Regions from separate parts of the Methylibium sp. T29 genome, predicted to be linked through region 1. Evidence: predicted binding sites of a transcription regulator. Region 1 holds the regulator's gene; the other holds the start of a gene.
The links. The regulator HrcA, encoded in region 1, represses chaperone genes, less so after heat shock. The targets are predictions, from matches to a motif close to TTAGCACTCNNNNNNNNNGAGTGCTAA.
Positions count from the first base shown of each region.

Region 2: a site for HrcA is predicted at 4,043-4,069, ahead of x551_RS10075 (co-chaperone GroES). Genes of this name have one in related genera too.

Region 1 covers NZ_AZND01000082.1:159-4,883, reverse strand. The annotation lists gene x551_RS11540 (helix-turn-helix transcriptional regulator) at 1-104, opposite strand, end outside; tRNA gene x551_RS11535 (tRNA-Ile) at 257-333, opposite strand; gene fumC (class II fumarate hydratase) at 454-1,860, shown strand; gene hrcA (heat-inducible transcriptional repressor HrcA) at 1,864-2,892, opposite strand; gene x551_RS11520 (NAD kinase) at 2,979-3,884, shown strand; partial or broken gene x551_RS11515 (AAA family ATPase) at 3,914-4,725, shown strand, end outside.
Region 2 covers NZ_AZND01000064.1:1,797-16,691, reverse strand. The annotation lists partial or broken gene x551_RS10095 (HNH endonuclease) at 35-590, shown strand; gene x551_RS27195 (hypothetical protein) at 730-897, opposite strand; gene x551_RS27190 (hypothetical protein) at 967-1,218, shown strand; gene x551_RS10085 (SulP family inorganic anion transporter) at 1,234-3,039, opposite strand; gene x551_RS10080 (mobilization protein) at 3,227-3,955, shown strand; gene x551_RS10075 (co-chaperone GroES) at 4,172-4,462, shown strand; gene groL (chaperonin GroEL) at 4,586-6,232, shown strand; gene x551_RS26270 (hypothetical protein) at 6,532-7,020, opposite strand; gene x551_RS10060 (DUF1631 family protein) at 7,140-7,856, shown strand; gene x551_RS10055 (DUF1631 family protein) at 7,829-8,539, shown strand; gene x551_RS10050 (patatin-like phospholipase family protein) at 8,600-10,954, shown strand; gene yihA (ribosome biogenesis GTP-binding protein YihA/YsxC) at 10,970-11,671, opposite strand; gene x551_RS10040 (c-type cytochrome) at 11,743-12,360, shown strand; gene x551_RS10035 (cytochrome c biogenesis protein ResB) at 12,492-14,609, shown strand; gene ccsB (c-type cytochrome biogenesis protein CcsB) at 14,606-14,895, shown strand, end outside.

The sequences.
Region 1 (4,725 bases):
CCGAGCCGTGCGGCAAGGTCTGCCTGCGTCAGGCCGGCCGCCTTGCGAAAGCTCTGCAGCAGGCCGGGAAGCTGGTCTGCCGTGCGCACCGGGAACTCGTCCATACAGCCGCTCGTTGGTAGCGTCGTTAAACGCACTATAGGCTGTAATCTTGATTTACTCAAGTTACGCTGTATTTAGAGAATACAGCTCGAAGGCTGATCTCGGCCAACGATGACGCCGCCCGGGGACCGCGCGCAGATCGCTTGGTGTTTGCTGGTAGGCCGTGTTGGACTTGAACCAACGACCAAAGGATTATGAGTCCTCTGCTCTAACCAACTGAGCTAACGGCCCCTTGCTCGGGACCATGGCGTTCCGCGAAGCGCTTGCTTCCAGGAAGGCGATCGACCCGGCACCAGCGCGGATTGTAGGCATCGCTACCATGGCTCTGGCCCTGCGATCGGGAGGCACGCCATGACGACACCCACGACGACCCCAGCGCGCATCGAACGCGACAGCTTCGGCGACATCGCCGTGCCCGGCGACCGGCTGTGGGGGGCGCAGACGCAGCGTTCGCTGCACCACTTCGACATCTCCACCGAGCGCATGCCGCCGGAGCTGCTGCTGGCGCTGGCGCTGGTGAAGCGCTGCGCCGCCCAGGTGAACCGCGACCTGGGCGTGCTCGACGCGCGCAAGGCCGAGGCCATCATCGCCGCGGCCGACGAGGTGATCGCCGGACAGCATGCCGACGAGTTTCCGCTGTCGCTGTGGCAGACCGGCTCGGGCACGCAGAGCAACATGAACATGAACGAGGTGCTGGCCAACCGTGCCTCGCAGCTGCTGGGCGGGCCGGTGGGCGAGCAGCGGCTCGTGCATCCGAACGACGAGGTGAACCGCGGGCAGTCGTCGAACGACGTGTTCCCCACCGCGATGAACGTGGCCGCGGTCCGCGCGATCGAGGACGCGCTGCTGCCGGCGCTGGCCACGCTGCACGACACGCTGGCCGGCAAGGCACGCGCCTACGCCGAGCTGGTGAAGATCGGCCGCACCCACCTGCAGGACGCCACGCCGCTGAGCCTGGGGCAGGAGATGTCGGGCTGGGTGGCGCAGCTGGCGCACGGCATCGGCCATCTGCGCGCCGCGCTGCCGCACCTGCGCGAGCTGGCGCTGGGCGGCACCGCGGTGGGCACCGGGCTCAATGCGCACCCGGAGTTCGGCACGCGGGTGGCGCAGGCGCTGTCGCAGGCCGCGGGGACCGACTTCGTGTCGGCGCCCAACAAGTTCGAGGCGCTGGCGGCGCACGACGCGCTGGTGCATGCGCACGGCGCGCTGAAGACGCTGGCGGCGTCGCTGATGAAGATCGCCAACGACGTGCGCTGGCTGGCCTCGGGCCCGCGCTCGGGGCTGGGCGAGCTGCGCATTCCGGAGAACGAGCCGGGCAGTTCCATCATGCCCGGCAAGGTGAACCCCACGCAGTGCGAGGCTTTGACGATGGCGTGCTGCCAGGTGCTGGGCAACGACGTGGCGGTGAACGTCGCCGGCGCGTCGGGCAACTTCGAGCTCAACGTCTACAAGCCGGTGATCATCCACAACGTGCTGCAGAGCCTCCGGCTGCTGGCCGACGGCGCGCGCAGCTTCGATGCGCATTGCGCGCGGGGCATCGAGCCGGACCGTGGCCGCATCGCCGAACTGCTGCAACGCTCATTGATGCTGGTGACGGCGTTGAACCCGCACATCGGCTACGACAAGGCCGCGCAGATCGCGAAGAAGGCGCACGCCGAGGGGCTGACGCTGCGCGAGGCGGCCGTGGCCTCGGGGCACCTGACGGGCGAGCAGTTCGATGCGTGGGTGCGGCCGGAGCGGATGATCGGGCCGGGTTGAGCGCTACTTCTGGCTCAGCGCCTGCGTCACCAGCCGCGAGGTGATGTCGACGATCTGGATCATGCGGTCGTACGCCATGCGCGTGGGGCCGATGACGCCCAGCGTGCCGACGATCTTGCCGTCCACCTCGTACGGCGCCGACACCACCGACAGCTCCTCGAACGGCACGATCTGGCTCTCGCCGCCGATGTAGATGCGCACGCCCTCGGCGCGGCTGCTCACGTCGAGCAGGCGCATCAGCTGGGTCTTCTGCTCGAACAGGTCGAACAGCTTGCGCAGCGAGCCCATGTCGCTGGAGAAGTCCTGCATCGTCAGCAGGTTGCGCTCGCCCGAGACCACCACCTGCTCGTTCTCGCCGTCGGCGGCTTCGCTGCCGAACTGCACCGCGGCCTGCATCAGCAGGGCGATCTCGCCGCGCAGCGCGTCGATCTCGGTCTTGAGCCGCTCGCGCACCGCCTCGATGCTGAGGCCGCTGTAGTGGGCGTTGATGAAGTTACTGGCCTCCACCAGCTCGGCCGGGCTGTGGTCGCGCGCGGTGAAGATCACGCGGTTCTGCACGTCGCCGTCGGGCGAGACCAGGATCACCAGCACGCGCCGCTCGCCCAGGCGCATGAACTCGATGTGGTGGAACACGCCGGCCTTGCGCGGCGCGGTGACCACGCCGACGAACTGCGACAGGTTGGACAGCACCTGGGCCGCATGGGTGATCACGCGCTGCGGCTGGTCAGGCTGCAGCTGTTCTTGCGCAGCGGCCAGGCCCGGCTCGCTGCGCGCCATGTCGAGCGGCCGCGCGGTGAGCATGGTGTCGACGAACAGCCGGTAGCCGCGCGCCGTGGGGATGCGCCCGGCGCTGGTGTGCGGGCTGGCGATCAGGCCCAGCTCCTCCAGGTCGGCCATCACGTTGCGGATGGTGGCCGGGCTCAGCTCCAGCCCGGACGCCCGCGACAGCGTGCGCGACCCGACCGGCTGACCATCGGCGATATAGCGCTCGACCAGCGTCTTCAACAGGGTCTTGGCACGTTCGTCGAGCATGGTGGAAATCATTGTAGGGCGCGGTTTTGCGGGCATGTGGCGAGGTGCGCGCCGCGTCGAATGGCTGTGGTGTAATTTCTCTCACCATGGCGAGCCGTTTCCGTCACGCTGCCCTCGTCGGCAAATACCAGGCGCCGGGCAGTCGCCAGGTGCTTGCCAGCGTGGCCGAGTTCCTCACGAACCAGGGGCTCGAGGTCTCGCTCGACACCACCACCGCCATGGCCGTCGGCCTGCCCGACTACGGCGCGCTCGACGCCGCCCAGATCGGCAAGCACTGCGACCTGGCGGTCGTGGTCGGCGGCGACGGCACCATGCTCGGCACCGCGCGGCAACTGGCGCGCTACGGCGTGCCGCTGATCGGCATCAACCAGGGCCGGCTCGGCTTCATGACCGACATCCCGATGGCAGAGTTCCGCGAGACCATCGCACCCATGATCGCCGGCGACTACGAGGAAGAGCACCGCACCATGCTGGAAGGCTGCGTCAAGCGGCCCTCGGGCGACGAGTTCGACGTGATCTACGAGACCTTCGCCGTCAACGACGTGGTGGTGAGCCGCGGCGCCAGCGCCGGCATGGTGGAGCTGCGGGTCGATGTGCAGGACCAGTTCGTGGCCAATTTCCGCGCCGACGGGCTGATCATCTCGTCGCCCACCGGCTCGACCGCCTACGCGCTGTCGGCCGGCGGGCCGATCCTGCACCCGGGCATCTCGGGCTGGCTGATGGTGCCGATCGCGCCGCATGCGCTGTCCAATCGCCCCATCGTGCTGCCCGACGACAGCGAGGTGCGCATCGAGATCGTCGCCGGCCGCGATGCCAGCGTGAACTTCGACCACCAGAGCCTCGCCAGCCTGCTGCACGGCGACCGCATCTGCGTGCGCCGCAGCGAGCACCGCGTGCGCGTGCTGCACCCGCGCGGCTGGAACTTCTATGCCACGCTGCGCCGCAAGCTGCACTGGAACGAAGGTGTGCTGCCCGACGGCGCGCACTCCTGAGCCGTGGGCGGCACGCTGAGGAAGACCCCATGCTGAAGCGCATCGCCCTGCGCGACTTCGTCATCGTGCCCGCGCTCGAGCTCGACCTGCAGGCCGGGTTCACCGCGCTCACCGGCGAGACCGGTGCCGGCAAGTCCATCCTGGTCGATGCGCTGCAGCTCGCGCTCGGCCACCGCGGCGACGCCGGCGTGGTGCGCGAGGGCGCGACGCGCGCCGAGATCAGCGCCGAGTTCGACACGCCGGCCTCGCTGCGGCCCTGGCTGGCCGATGCCGGCTTCGCCGATGAAGAGGACGGTGGCGACGACCCCCTGCTGCTGCGCCGCACGCTCGACGCCCAGGGCAAGAGCCGTGCGTGGATCAACGGCAGCCCGGCCACCATCGGCCAGCTGCGCGAGGCGGGCGAGCACCTGGTCGACATCCACGGGCAGCACGCCTGGCAGAGCCTGACGCGGCCCGACGCGGTGCGCGGCCTGCTCGACGGCTATGCCGGCCTCGACACCGCGCCGCTGGCCGCCGCCTGGAGCGCGTGGCGCAGCGCAAGCGAACAGCTCGCCGACGCGCGCAGCCGCCAGGCCGACCTGGAACGCGAGCGCGAGCGGCTGCAATGGCAGATCGCCGAGCTCGACAAGCTGGCCCCCGGCGCCGACGAATGGCCGGAGCTCAACGCCGAGCACCACCGCCTGAGCCACGCGCAGGCCATCATCGACGCGGTGCAGGCGGCGCTGGCCGCGATCAGCGAGGACGACGACTCGGCCGACGCGCGCAGCGCCCAGGCGATCGGTGCGCTCGAAGGTGTGCTCGACCACGACCCGGCGCTGCGCGATCCCTTCGAGGTGCTGAA
Region 2 (14,895 bases), on a different contig from region 1:
CCGTGCTCTATGCTCCGTGTCAAGGAGTTTGTGCATGGACGTGCTGCAGCTCGACGTGTCGGGCCGACCTCAGCTTGGATCACCGCCCGCGAGGCGGCGGTTCTCTACGCCAGCGATGGCGTCGCGTGGACGCTGGGCGACGCCTGCGTGGTGCTGCGTGGCGGCATCCAGCGCCGCACCGGCCTGCAGTCGCGCATCGAGGTGCACTCCATCATCGCGGTCCGCGGCAGCGTGCCCAGCCGCGCCTGGCGGCAGACGCCGGCGCTGTCGAACCCCAAGCTGTTCGTGCGCGACCGCTACATCTGCGCCTACTGCGGGGGCCAGTTCCATGCCGACGACCTGACCCGCGAGCACATCCAGCCCACCTCGCGCGGCGGGCTCGACAGCTGGATGAACTGCATCACCGCCTGCCGCAGCTGCAACGGTCACAAGGCCAACCGCACGCCGGAAGAGGCGCGCATGAGCCTGCTCTACCTCCCTACGTGCCGAGCCTGCACGAGGACATGATCCTGCGCGGCCGCCGCATCCTGGTCGATCAGATGGAATTCCTGCTGGCCAGCGTGCCGCGCTCCAGCCGTCTGCATGGTTGAAGTCGCGGTGAAATAATTCCGTTCCGGTGTTGCGCGCGGCTGAACCGCGAACGCAAGCCCCGACTCCAACCGCTCCGTGGCGTCAACGCCCCCGAGGGCGGCCTCGTTGTGCCGTGATCGCCCAGTGCGTGAAGGAAGCTCACATGAAGAACCTGTTGATCGCTGGCGTCGTGCTGGCCCTGGCCGCCTGCTCCACCACCAGTCCCGACGTGGTCCAGCGCGGCGACGCGCAGCGGCTGTCGACCGTGCAGGACGCTGTCGTCGTCAACGTGCGCGAGGTCACGGTCGACGGCAGCCAGTCGGGCATCGGCGGTGTGGCCGGCGGCGTGGCGGGTGGCGTGGCCGGCAGTTCGGTCGCGGCCGCCGTGAAGCCGTGGTGGTGGGCGTTCTGGGTGCGGTGGCCGGCGCGGTGGTCGGCAACGCCACCGAGCGGCTCGCGACGCGCGAGCAGGCGCTGGAGATCATGGTGCAGCTGCGCAACGGCGAGCGGCGTGCCATCGTCCAGGCGCAGGGCAAGGAAAGCTTTCAGCCCGGCGACCAGGTGGTGCTGATCTCGACCGGCGGCACCACGCGCGTCGCGCGCGCGCAGTCGGTGCAGCCGCCGCCGGCACCGCAACCGCGCAGCTGATCGGGCTGCGGCGGTTCAGATCTCCGGCGCCGGCGGCGCGCCGGGCTGGTGGGCGCACTCGCCGAAGATCCTGACCTTGCAGCCGACGCAGATCGCCGGGTCGAGGCGCGGCACGATCCGTGCGATTGCGCTGTGCTTGTCGGAGAACACATGGTCTCGACCGAGCGCGTCGAGGAAGCCCGAGCGTTCCCATAGGTCCAGCACCGGCGGGCGCGGGCGGTGGAAATAGAGGTCGCCGCCGTCGGCCCGGCGGGCGCGCAGCTCTTCGTCCCAGACCTGGGCGCCGGCCGGGTCGATGAAGTTCATGCTCTTGCTCATGACCAGCAGGTGGCGCGGCGCGGTAGGCGCCGAGCGCAGGTGGTGCAGCGTGTCGGACACATGCTGGGCGGCGCCGAAGTAGACCGCCCCCTCCATGCGCAGCAGCTTGAGCTGCGGGCACTCCGGCAGCGCCTCGGCCTGGCCGTCGAGCACGACGAAGGGGCGGTCCGGCGCCACGGAATCGAACCCCATCGTGCGCATCGCCGGCCGCGCCGTGCGCTGCAGGTAGCTGCTCAGCGACAGGATGCTGCCGAGCAGGATCGCGATCTCGAGCCTGAGGCTCACGGTGGCCATCGCGGTGGCCGCGGCGATCGCGAAGTCGCTGCGCTCCAGCCGCATCAGGCGCCGCCAGCCGGGCAGGTCGAGCAGGTTCCAGGCGACCGGCAGCAGCACCGCGGCGATCGCCGCATTCGGGATCAGCGCCAGCAGCGGGGCACTCACCAGCACCAGCAACAGCAGCAGCCCGGCCGAGAACACCGAAGCCAGTGGCGTGCGCGCGCCGGCCTCGAGGTTGGGGATCGAACGGTTCAGCGATCCGCAGGAGACATAGGCGGAGGTCAGGCCTCCCACCACGTTGGACAGGCCCTGGCCGAGGAACTCGCGGTTGGCGTCGATGCGCTGGCCCGAGCGGGCGGCCACGGCCTTGGCGATCGAGATCGACTGGGCGAGCGCCACCAGCGTCAGGGCGAAGGCGATGCTGACCAGGTCGCGCAGCCGCGCCACGTCGATATCCGGCCAGTGCCAGCGCGGCCAGGGCAGCGGCACTTCGCCGATCTGCTCGACATGCCAGAACGTGCCGTCCTCGTGCCTGGCGTTCAGCAGCACGGCGACCAGCGTGCCGGCCGCCAGTCCCAGCAGCAGCGCTGGCCAGCGCCGCTGCCAGTGCCGCACGGCGAGCGTGACCGCGAGGGCCACCACGCCGACGACCAGCGAGCCGAGGTGCACCGCCTCCAGCGGCCGCTGCCAGAGGGCCTCGAGCATCGGCCTCAACCCGGTGCCGGAACTCATGCCCAGCAGGTCGGGCAGGGCATGCAGCGCGATCAGCACCGAGGCGCCGGCGGTGAAGCCTAGCAAGGCCGCCGGCGAGATGAAGTTGGCGATGCTGCCCAGGCGCAGCGTGCCGATCAGGGTCTGCATCACGCCGACCAGCAGCGTGACGGTCAGCGCGAGCTCGATGTAGTCGGGGCTGCGCACCCAGGCCAGCGGCGTGAGCATGGCCGCCAGCGCCAGCGAGTTCGCATTCGTCGGCCCCGACATCACGTGAAGGCTGGAGCCGAACAGCGCCGCGACGATGCACGGCAGGATGGCGGTGGCCAGGCCGTACTGCGGCGGCAGCCCGGCGAGCGTGGCGAAGGCGATGCCCTGCGGCAGCACCAGCACGGCGCCCAGCAGGCCGGCCAGCAGGTCGGCGCGCAGCGTCTCGCGCGACACGAGCCTGACCCACGGACCGAAGCAGCGTTGTAGCCAGGGCGGAGCGGCGGCCGGCGCAGCGGGTGAGGACATGCCGAATGATAGAAGCCGTCCCGGCCCTGCCGAGCGGCCGTGTCAAGGAGCAGAACGCAGTCCGATATCGCGCGGCCCGCCGTGTGGCGCCCCTCGCTGCGTTGCACAATGTCCCGTACGGGCGACGAATTCGACATGGCATCCCGCCGGCCGACGTTCCGCCTTTCGCCATGGAGAGCTGAGCAGCATGACGCAGATTCCCACGCTCGAGACCGCGACCACGTCGAGGATCCACATGATCGGCGGCGAGAAGGGCGGCGTCGGCAAATCGCTCGTGTCGCGTCTGCTGGCGCAGTACCTGATCGACCACGAGGTCCCGTTCACTGGCTTCGATACCGACCGTTCGCACGGCTCGCTGATGCGCTTCTATGCGGGCTACGCCTCGCCGGTGCTGGCCGATCGCTACGAGGCGCTGGATGCGATCGTCGAGGCGGCCATCGAGGCCCCGGGTCGCCGTGTGCTGGTCGACCTGGCAGCGCAGACCCATGATCCTCTGGTGAAGTGGATGGATGAGTCGGGCGTGCTGGACCTAGCCGACATGTCCGGTGTCGCCATCCACTACTGGCACGTGATGGACTCCGGCAAGGACTCGGTCGATCTGCTCAAGCGCCTGCTCGACCGCTTCGGCCGGCGCCTGCGCTACGTGCTGGTGCGCAACCAGCTCCGCGGCGACGACTTCAGCCAGCTCGAGAAGTCGGGCGAACAGGATCGCGCGCTGGCACTGGGCGCTCGTGTGATCACGCTCAAGCGCCTGCACGACTCGGTGGTGCAGAAGATCGACGCCAGCAACAGCAGCTTCTGGGCCGCGCGCAACTCGCCGGGCAGCGAAGGCCCGAGCCTGGGTCTGATGGAGCGCCAGCGTCTCAAGCTCTGGCTGAACCACGCCTTCAGCGAGATCGAGACGGCGGGGGTCTGACCGCGGCGGCCCGCCGCAAGTCGGGCCTTCGTCACGCTCCGGGCGCGGCGCTATTGAAACGCCGTGAGCGACCCCTATAATCTGTCGCTAGCACTCGCGCAGACTGAGTGCTAACAAGCCGGAGACGGCATCATCGTCTCTGGCTGCGCAATTGTGAGCTTGCGCTAACTGCGCGAAACAAGTCCGTAGATATTCGATACCCATCAAGGAGATGCGATGAAACTTCGTCCTTTGCACGATCGCGTGATCGTCAAGCGCCTCGAACAGGAAACCAAGACCGCTTCGGGCATCGTGATCCCCGACAACGCCGCCGAGAAGCCCGACCAGGGTGAAGTGCTGGCCGTGGGTCCGGGCAAGCGCAACGACAAGGGCGACTTCATCGCCCTGAACTGCAAGGTCGGCGATCGCGTGCTGTTCGGCAAGTACAGCGGCCAGACCGTCAAGGTCGACGGTGACGAACTGCTGGTGATGCGCGAGGAAGACCTCTTCGCCGTGGTTGAAAAGTAAATCGCGTGCGATTTGCTTTCGTCGCAGGCTGACTTCGCGCAGCGAAGTCAAGGCCCCAAGGGCCGGCCGTAGACAGAAGAATTCCCCGGCGCGAGCCGGCAAATCAGATTTCGGAGAATACAAATGGCAGCTAAAGACGTCGTTTTCGGCGGTGAAGCCCGCGCGCGCATGGTCGAAGGCGTGAATATCCTGGCCAACGCGGTCAAGGTGACCCTGGGCCCGAAGGGCCGCAACGTGGTGCTCGAGCGTTCGTTCGGCGCCCCGACCGTGACCAAGGACGGTGTGTCCGTGGCCAAGGAAATCGAGCTGAAGGACAAGCTCCAGAACATGGGCGCCCAGATGGTCAAGGAAGTCGCTTCCAAGACCTCGGACAACGCCGGTGACGGCACCACCACCGCCACCGTGCTGGCCCAGGCGATCGTGCGCGAAGGCATGAAGTACGTGGCCGCGGGCATGAACCCGATGGACCTGAAGCGCGGCATCGACAAGGCCGTCGTGAGCCTGGTCGAGCAGCTGAAGAAGCAGTCGAAGCCGACCACCACCAGCAAGGAAATCGCCCAGGTCGGCACCATCTCGGCGAATTCGGACGACGACGTCGGCCAGATCATCGCGTCGGCGATGGACAAGGTCGGCAAGGAAGGCGTCATCACCGTCGAAGACGGCAAGAGCCTGAACAACGAGCTCGACGTGGTCGAAGGCATGCAGTTCGACCGCGGCTACCTGTCGCCCTACTTCATCAACAACCCGGAAAAGCAGAGCGCGGTGCTCGACAACCCGTTCGTGCTGCTCTACGACAAGAAGATCAGCAACATCCGTGACCTGCTGCCGACGCTGGAGCAGGTGGCCAAGTCGGGCCGTCCGCTGCTGATCATCGCCGAGGAAGTCGAAGGCGAAGCGCTCGCGACGCTGGTGGTCAACACCATCCGCGGCATTCTGAAGGTCGTGGCCGTCAAGGCGCCGGGCTTCGGTGACCGTCGCAAGGCGATGCTCGAGGACATCGCGATCCTGACCGGCGGCAAGGTCATCGCCGAGGAAGTCGGCCTGACGCTCGAGAAGGTCACGCTGGCCGATCTGGGCCAGGCCAAGCGCGTCGAGGTGGGCAAGGAAAACACCACGATCATCGACGGCGCCGGCGCGGCGGGCGACATCGAAGCCCGCGTCAAGCAGGTGCGCGTGCAGATCGAGGAAGCCACCAGCGACTACGACCGCGAGAAGCTCCAGGAGCGCGTGGCCAAGCTCGCCGGCGGCGTGGCCGTCATCAAGGTCGGTGCCGCCACCGAAGTCGAGATGAAGGAAAAGAAGGCCCGTGTCGAAGACGCCCTGCACGCCACGCGTGCCGCGGTGGAAGAAGGCATCGTGGCCGGCGGTGGCGTGGCGCTGCTGCGCGCCAAGCAGGCCGCCGGTGCGATCAAGGGCGACAACGCCGACCAGGACGCCGGCATCAAGCTGATCCTGCGTGCGATCGAGGAGCCGCTGCGCATCATCGTCACCAACGCCGGTGACGAAGCCAGCGTGGTGGTGAACGCCGTGCTCGCCGGCAAGGGCAACTACGGCTACAACGCCGCCAACGGCACCTACGGCGACATGATCGAGATGGGCATCCTGGACCCGACCAAGGTGACCCGCACCGCGCTGCAGAACGCCGCCTCGGTGGCCGCGCTGATGCTGACGACGGAAGCCATGGTCGCCGAGTCGCCCAAGGACGACGCGCCGGCCGGCGGCATGCCGGGTGGCATGGGCGGCATGGGTGGCATGGGCATGGACATGTGATGTCCCGCCGGCCTCCCACGGGAGGCCGGCCGCCTGGGCTCTGCCCAGAACCGCGTCAGCAAGGGCCGCAGAAATGCGGCCCTTTTTCATGCGCGTTCGGCGAACGCTCCCGGGATAATCGGGCGCATGGATGTCTCGCCGCTGCTGCAGCGCTACCTCGACAGCTGTCTCGCGGAGGTGCCGCGCTGGATGAGCCGGGTCGCGAACGAGGCCCTGCAGGCGCTGCACGCACCGACCACCCGCAGCGCGCTGCGCGAACTGCCGGCGCGCCCGCGCGACGACGCCGAGCTGGCCCTGCGTCACAACCATCCGCTGTGGGCGCGTCGCGTCGGTGAGTTGCTGGGTTCGCGCTGGCGCAGCGAGATCGAGGCCGGCGCGCCCGACGCGGGCGCGACGCTGTCGCCGCGTCCGGCTTGGTCGGCCGAAGCGCTGACGCTGGTCGACGAAGCCGAGGCCGAAGAGAACATCGAGCTGCTGCGCGCGGTGCAGCTGGTCGACCACGCCGCCGAGCACGAGCTGCACGAGCTGCAGTCGCGCACAGCGACGCTGCGCGGCCAGGACACGGTGCGCGCGACCTCCAACCTGCTGCGGCCCGAGCTGCTGGTGCGCGCGGTGTGGGACGCCAGCGAGGTGCTGGGCCTCGGCGCACCGGCCCGCAAGGCACTGATGCGCGCCAGCGGCGAGCCGCTCGCACAGGCGCTGAAGCAGGTCGCGATCGACGCCGGCCGGCGCCTGGCCGACTGGGGGTCGGCCAGGCGGCTGGAAGGCCAGCTCCACGCCGGCGGCACGGCGGGTCGCGCCGCCGAATTCCGGCTACGACCTGACGCGTCCCGGCGCACTCGACAGCCTGCGCAGCCGCCTCAGCACGCGCTACGCGAACATCGACGGTGCCACGCGCGCCGGTCCGATGGACGAGGCCGATTCGCTGCAGCAGCTCGACCGCAATCTGGTGCATGTGCTGGCGCGGCGACCGCTGGGGATCCAGGGCGCCGACCGCCTGATGGCCCGGCTGCCCTTCCTCGAGGCGGCCGGCCGCCACGACGACGACCGCGAGATCATGCTGCTGGTGGCCCACCTGAGCGGCGCCGTGCTCGACGACGCGCTGCTGCCGCTGCCGGTGCGTTCCACGCTGGCCAGCTTGCAGGCACCGTTGCTGCGCGTGGCGCTGCGCGAGCCCCGGGTGCTGGAGGATCACTCGCACCCGATCTGGCAGATGATGATTCGGCTCGCGTCGCACACGGCCGGCTTCCAGGACGACGATGATCCCCGGCTGTGCGCGTTGCTGCTCGACGTCGAGGTGCTGTTCACGCGCCTGCAGGCGGCCACGCCGGCGATCGCGGTGCACGCGCAGGCGCTGACCGCGCTCGATTCGCTGCTGGTCGGCGAGCTCGACGCCGAGCGGCGTGAGGCCGCTGCGCCGATCGCCAAGCTGCAGGCGGCCGCGCGGCGCGTCACGATGGTCGAGGCGCTGCGCCGGCAGGTGCGACTCGAACTGCAGGACGCGACCTCGCCGTGGCGCATCGAGGGCAGTACGCCGGCCCGCCCGGCCGCGGCGGTGGTGCTGGACGAGACGCTGCAGCACTTCCTCACCGGGCCGTGGCCCGAGGTGCTGGCGCATGCCTGATCAACGACGGCGAGCAGGCCGACACGACGCGCGGTCTGCTGGCCGTGGTGCCGGATCTGCTCGCCAGCCTTGCGCCGCTGCGCAGCGAGGACGACCGTCGCCGCCTGGTGGCCGCGGTGCCGGGCCTGGTGCAGCGACTGCAGCAGGGCATGGCGCGCATCGCCACACCTCCCTCGCAACGCGATGCCGTGCTGGCCACCCTGATGGCATGCCACACCGACCTGTTGCGGCCGATCGGGAGTGCGGCGGTGTCCCTCACGCCAGAGGAAATCGTGCGCCGGATGCGCGAGGAAGAACTGCCGGACGAGCCAGCGCCGCGCACGCCGGCCGGCGACTCGATGTTCGACATCGCGACGCTCGACACCGTGCCGGCGGCGCTGATGCCCGAGGCGCCGGTGGCGGGCGCGCGCGGCTGGCTGCAGCACCTGGCGGTCGGTACCTGGTGCCGGTTGGTCGCCCGCGGCGACTGGACCGTGGCGCGCGTGTTGTGGGTCGACGAGTCGCGCGAGCACTGGCTGTTCAGCGACGCCGAACTCGGACTCACGCACGGCCTCACGCGGCGTGCGCTCGAGCGCCTGGCCGACGGCGGCCTGGCCGGGCCACTGGAGCAGCGCAACCTCATCGAGCGCGCCGTCGACGCCCTGATGGCGCCGCCGCGCGGCCGCGACACCACGTTGGGCTGAGGCGCGGCGTCATCGCGCCACCGTCGCGGGGATCGTGCGAGAGCCCCGCACAATCCCGGCATGTACCGCATCCGCGTCCTGTCGTCGCTCCGGGGAGGCTTGATCGTTGCGATCGTCGCAGCGGCGGCAATGGCCGAGGCGGGCGGCATGTCACCGTCGCCACTGCCGGCCGCCGCGTCTGCCGCCTCCGCCCCGGCCGCGGCCCGTGCCGCGGCACCCGTGACCGAGCCTCGATCCTTGCAACCCGCGGGGCGGCCGCGCATCGGCCTCGTGCTGTCGGGTGGGGGAGCGCGCGGTCTCGCGCACGTCGGCGTGCTGAAGGTGCTGGAGCGCGAGCGCATCCCGATCGATGTGATCGCAGGCACCTCGATGGGCGCGATCATCGGCGGCTTGTATGCGAGCGGCATGAGCGCCGAGTCGCTGGAGCGCGAGCTGCTCAAGGTCGACTGGGACCAGCTGTTCGCGACCCGCGTCGCGCGCCGCGAGCTGTCGCAGCGGCGCAAGGAGACGGACTTCGAGATCGCCTCGGCGCTCGAGATCGGCCTGCGCGACGGCGAGCTGCGCGTGCCGATCGGCACGCTGTCGAGCCGCGGGCTGGAGTCGCTGCTGCGCCGGTACACGCTGCCGGTGCGTGCGGTGCGCGATTTCGACCGCCTGCCCACGCCCTTTCGTGCCGTCGCCACCGACATGGAGAACGGTCAGCCGCTGGTGCTGAAGGAGGGCGATCTGGCGCTTGCGATGCGATCGAGCATGAGCGTGCCCGGCGTGTTCGCACCGACCGAGATCGAGGGGCGCATCCTCGGTGACGGCGGGCTGGTGAACAACCTGCCGGTCGATGTGGCGCGTGCGATGGGCGCCGATGTCGTGATCGCCGTCAACATCGGCACGCCGCTGGGTGCGCGCGACACGCTGGGCTCGCTGATCGGCGTGACCACGCAGATGATCAACATCCTGACCGAGCAGAACGTGCAGCGCAGCCTGGCGACGCTGGGCCCGCGCGATCTGCTGATCGCGCCGCAGCTCGGCCTGCTGAGCTCGGCCGACTTCGCGAAGGCCATGGAGCTCATCGAGCTGGGCGAGCTGCAGACGGCCCAGATGGTGCTGCAGCTCGAGGCCTATGGCGTCGATCAGGCCAGCTACCAGAGCTGGGCGCAGGCGCGGGCGCGGCCCGGTCTTCCTCAGCCCGTATTGGAGTTCGTGAAGTTCGACGGCAGCGAGGTCACGCGGCCGGAACGCTTCGCCGAGCAGCTGGAGACCCGTCCCGGCAAGCCCTTCGCCGCCGATGCCGCCGAGCGGGACGCGCGCCGCCTCGCGGCCAGCGGCGACTACACCCGCGTCGACTATCAGTTGCTGCGCACCGGCAGCGGCGACGACGGCGTGGTGTTCAACCTCGAGGAGAAGTCCTGGGGGCCGAACTACTTCCGCTTCGGGCTCGGCCTGTCCACCGACTTCAGCGGGCGCAGCAGCTTCAACGTCAAGATCGCCCACGTCTGGCGCTGGCTCGACGAGGTCGGCAGCGAGTGGCGCAACGTGGTCGAGATCGGCTCGCGGCCGGGCTGGTCCACCGAGTGGTACCGCCCGCTGGGCTGGAACACCTCGCTGGGCCACGATTGGTTCCTCGCCCCGACAGCCAGCGCCGACCGCCGCGAGGTCGTCACCTACGCTGGTGCCGAAGGGCCCGAGAGCGGTCGCTTCCGCCGCAGCAGCCTGCGCCTCGGCGTCGACCTCGGCCAGCCCTGGGGCGAGTTCGGCGAGCTGCGACTCGGACCCTATCTGCAGCGCTGGGATGACAAGACGCTGATCGTCAGTCGCGACTTCGCCGCGCCCGGCGGCGGCACCGAGCGGCGCGAGATCGGCCTGCGTCTGCGGGCCATCGTCGACCAGCTCGACTACGCCTTCTTCGCGCAGGAGGGCTACCGGCTGGTCGGCGAGCTGGCCGGAGGGCGTGTACGCAGCGGCAGCGATGCCGGCGAAGCCGAGCGCGACTTCAGCCGCGTCGAGGCCAACGTGAATGTCGCCACCACCTGGGCCGCCAAGCACACGCTGAACTTCTACGGCAGCACGCTGTTCGCCGGCCGCTCGGCGCCGCTGGGGCGCGGCCTGTATGCGCTCGGCGGCTTCCAGAATCTTTCGGGCTACGAACCGGGCCAGGTCGAGGGCAACTACCTGCTGTTCGGTCGCGCCAGCTACTACTACCGGCTGACCCCGCCTGCACTGACCCGTGGCTTCTTCGCCGGCTTGTCGTTGGAGGCTGGCAATGCCTGGGCCGAACGCCGCCAGATGAGCCTCGGCGACCTGCGCACCGGCACGAGCGTTTTCCTCGGTGCGGATACCGGGCTGGGCCCGCTCTATGTCGGCGTGGCCTACGCGCCGCGCGGCGACACCGCGGTCTACCTGCTGCTCGGCCGCCCCTGAGCGGCGGCGGCCGGTTCAGCCAGCCGGCGTCGATCCCGGCGCCGGCTCGCCGTGCGCCCAGGTGTGCAGCACCTGGGCGGCATCACCGACACCGCGCCGGCTCAGTGCCGAGAACAGCGCGAGGCTCAGGTCGGCGTCGTCGGTCGCCAACTGTCCAAGCACCCCCTGCGCGGCAGCGAGCGCGGCATCGGCCTCGCGGCGGTTGAGCTTGTCGGCCTTGGTCAGCAGCACCAGCAGCTTGATCTCTCCGGTGCCGACGCGCGGCGCCACGAAGGCCAGCAGCTGTTGATCGAGTTCGGTGAAGCCCAGCCGGGAATCGACCATCAGCACCACGCCCGACAGGCTGCGCCGCGTTTCCAGATACTCCGCCATCACCTGCTGCCAGCGCAGCTTTGCTCCGCGCGCGACGGCCGCGTAGCCGTAGCCGGGCAGGTCGGCGAACAGCGCGTCGGGCGCGTCCTTCGGGCCGAGCGAGAACAGGTTGATGTGCTGGGTGCGGCCGGGTGTCTTCGAGGCGAAGGCCAGGCGCTTCTGCTGCGTCAGCAGGTTGATCGCGGTGGACTTGCCGGCGTTCGAGCGGCCCACGAAGGCAATCTCCGGCAGCTCGTTGACCGGCAGGTGTTCCATCCGCGCGGCGGTGGTGAGAAAGCGGGCGGTGTGGGTCCAGGCCAGCGCCACTTTGGCGGGGTCCGGGACCGCCGGAGTGGGCGAGTTCATGCGGCATTGTAAAATCGCTGGTTAGCCGACGGGGCTGACCCGTTCGCCACCCACTCCTCCATTGCTCGCCCATGAAGTCTCTCCTGTCGTTCCTGTTGGCCGCCGCCCTCGTGACCCCGGTTCTGGCGGAGGAGGCCAAGGCGCCTGCCAAGCCCGACCTCAAAAAGGGCGAGGCGATCTCCACTGCGGTGTGCGCCGCCTGCCACACCGCCGACGGCTCGCGCGGCAGCCCCGCCAACCCCATCCTGGCGGGCCAGCATCCCGAGTACCTCGCCAAGCAGCTGGCCGAGTTCAAGTCGGGCAAGCGCAACAACGCGATCATGAAGGGCTTCGCCTCGACCCTGAGCGAGGACGACATGCGCAACGTGGCGGCCTTCTACGCGAGCAAGCAGGCCAAGCCTGGCTTTGCCAAGAGCAAGGACACCGTCACGCTGGGCCAGCAGATCTACCGCGGCGGCATCGCCGACAAGCAGGTGCCGGCCTGTGCCGGCTGCCACAGCCCGACCGGTGCGGGCATCCCGGCCCAGTACCCGCGCGTCGGCGGCCAGCACGCCGACTACACCGAGGCGCAACTGGTGGCCTTCCGCGGCGGCGCACGCAACAACAACGCCCAGATGAGCGTCATCGCGGCCAAGCTCAGCGACAAGGAGCTCAAGGCCGTCGCCGACTACATCGCCGGGCTGCGCTGACCCGGACGCGCCGGCGCGCTTTCCCGAAGGCCGGCTCGACGCCGGCCTTCGTATTTGTGCGGCGCGCCGGTTGAACTTTCGGGCTGTTGCCGCCTCTGCCTGTTCGCCCTTCGTCGAATCGTCCCTTTCCCATGACCGTCAGTACCACCGGCCTCGAACTGCCGACTCGCTCGCGCACGTTGCGCGCAGCGGTCGAGGTGCTGTCGTCGATGCGGTTTTCGATCACGCTGCTGACCGTGATCTGCATCGCCTCGGTCATCGGTACCGTGCTGCGGCAGCACGAGTCGATGAACAACTACGTGAACCAGTTCGGGCCGTTCTGGGCGCAGGTGTTCGACGCACTCGACCTCTATGCGGTCTACAGCGCCTGGTGGTTCCTGCTGATCCTGGCCTTCCTGGTCGCGTCGACCAGCCTGTGCATCGCGCGCAACGCGCCGAAGATCCTGGTCGATCTCAAGGCCTACAAGGAGCAGATCCGCGCGAGCAGCCTCAAGTCCTTCCATCACCGCGCCGAGGGCACACTCGCCGCGCCACGCGCCGAGGTGCTGGACCGCGTGTCGGCGTTGCTGGTCGCTGGCGGCTGGAAGGCCAAGCTGCAGGAACGCGAGGGCGGCGTGATGGTGGCGGCCCGAAAGGGCGCTGCCAACAAACTCGGCTATCTGGCCGCGCACTCGGCGATCGTGCTGATCTGCATCGGCGGCCTGTTCGACGGTGACCTGGTGGTGCGTGCGCAGATGGCGCTGTTCGACAAGTCCGCCTGGCCCGGGGCCGGCCTGCTGCGCAACGTGCCGGCCGAACATGTGCTCTCCGAGGGCAACCCGACCTACCGCGGCAACATCCTGGTCGGCGAAGGCAAGCGTGGCGGCACCGCGGTGATCCAGCTGAAGGACGGCGTGGTGCTGCAGCCGCTGCCGTTCGACATCGAGCTGAAGAAGTTCCTGGTCGACTTCTACCCGACCGGCATGCCCAAGCGATTCGCCAGCGACATCGTGCTGCACGACCGCGACACCGGCGCCACCCGCACCGCGACCGTGAAGGTCAACGAGCCGGTGCAGCACCGCGGCGTGATGATCTACCTGTCGAGCTTCGAGGACGGCGGCTCCAAGCTCAAGCTCCGGGGCTGGCCGCTGGGCGGCGGGACGCCGTTCCAGATGGACGGCGAGGTCGGCACCGAGACCAAGATCCAGAGCGAGCGCGACGGCCAGACGCTCGGTCTCGAGTTCACCGGCCTGCGCGTCATCAACGTCGAGAACCTCGCGGCGGTCGATGCGAGCGGCGGCACCGACGTACGCAAGGTCGATCTCGTCAACCGGCTCGAGAGCCACCTCGGTTCCGGCGCGAAGACGCGCACCGAGAAGACGCTGCAGAACGTCGGGCCGTCGATCAGCTACAAGCTGCGCGACGCGGCCGGCCAGGCCCGCGAGTACAACAACTACACGCTGCCGCTCACGCTCGATGGCCAGCGCGTCTTCCTCGCTGGGGTGCGTGAGACGCCTAACGAGCCATTCCGCTACCTGCGCATTCCGGCCGACGATGCCGACGGCCTGGCCGGCTGGATGCGGCTGCGCGGCGGCCTCAACGAGCGGGCGTTGCGCGAGGCCGCGGTGCAGCGCTACGTGGCCCGCGCCACGCCGGCCGACAAGCCCGAACTGGCGGAGCAACTGACAGTATCGGCGCGGCGCGCGCTGGACCTCTACGCCGGCATCGAGCCGGTGCGCGCGGGCGAACCGGCCGTCGGCGGGCTGCAGGCGCTGTCGGGCTTCCTGGAGGCCAGCGTGCCGGAAGCCGACCGCGAGCGCACCTCGGACGTGCTGCTGCGCATCCTCAACGGCACGCTGTTCGAGTTGCTGAACCTGACGCGCGAGCGCGCCGGCCTCAAGCCCCTCGTGCCCGACGAGGCCACCCAGGCCTTCATGACACAGGCCGTGCTGTCGCTCTCGGATGCCTTCTTCTACCCGGCGCCGGTGTTGCTGGCCCTGGACGACTACACCCAGGTGCAGGCCAGCGTGTTCCAGGTCACGCGCACGCCGGGCAAGACGCTGGTCTACCTCGGCTGCCTGTTCCTGATCATCGGCGTGTTCGCGATGCTCTATGTGCGCGAACGCCGCCTGTGGGTGTGGCTCGAGGACGCACCGGACGGCGGCGGCACGCGCCTGACCGCCGCGCTGTCGTCGACCCGGCAGACGCTCGACACCGACCGTGAGTTCGAGCAGATACGCGACAGCCTCCTAGCGAAGGAAAGCGCATGAACACCACCACGCCCCCCGCCATGCTGACGATCGGTCGCGGCGGCTACTTCGCCCGGCGCAGCGCCTTCGACTGGATCTTCGCGCTGCTGGTCGTGGCCGGTGCCGGCTATGCCTTCCAGCGCTATGGCAGCCACATGGACGGCTACGAACTCGGCATCCTCGCCGGCGCGACACCGCTGGTCATCGGCCTGGGCTGGTTCTGGGGCCCGCTGCGGGGCCTGGCGATCGCCGTCGCGCTGGCCAGCTTCCTCGCGATCGGCCTCTACAGCCGCACCACCGACGGCTT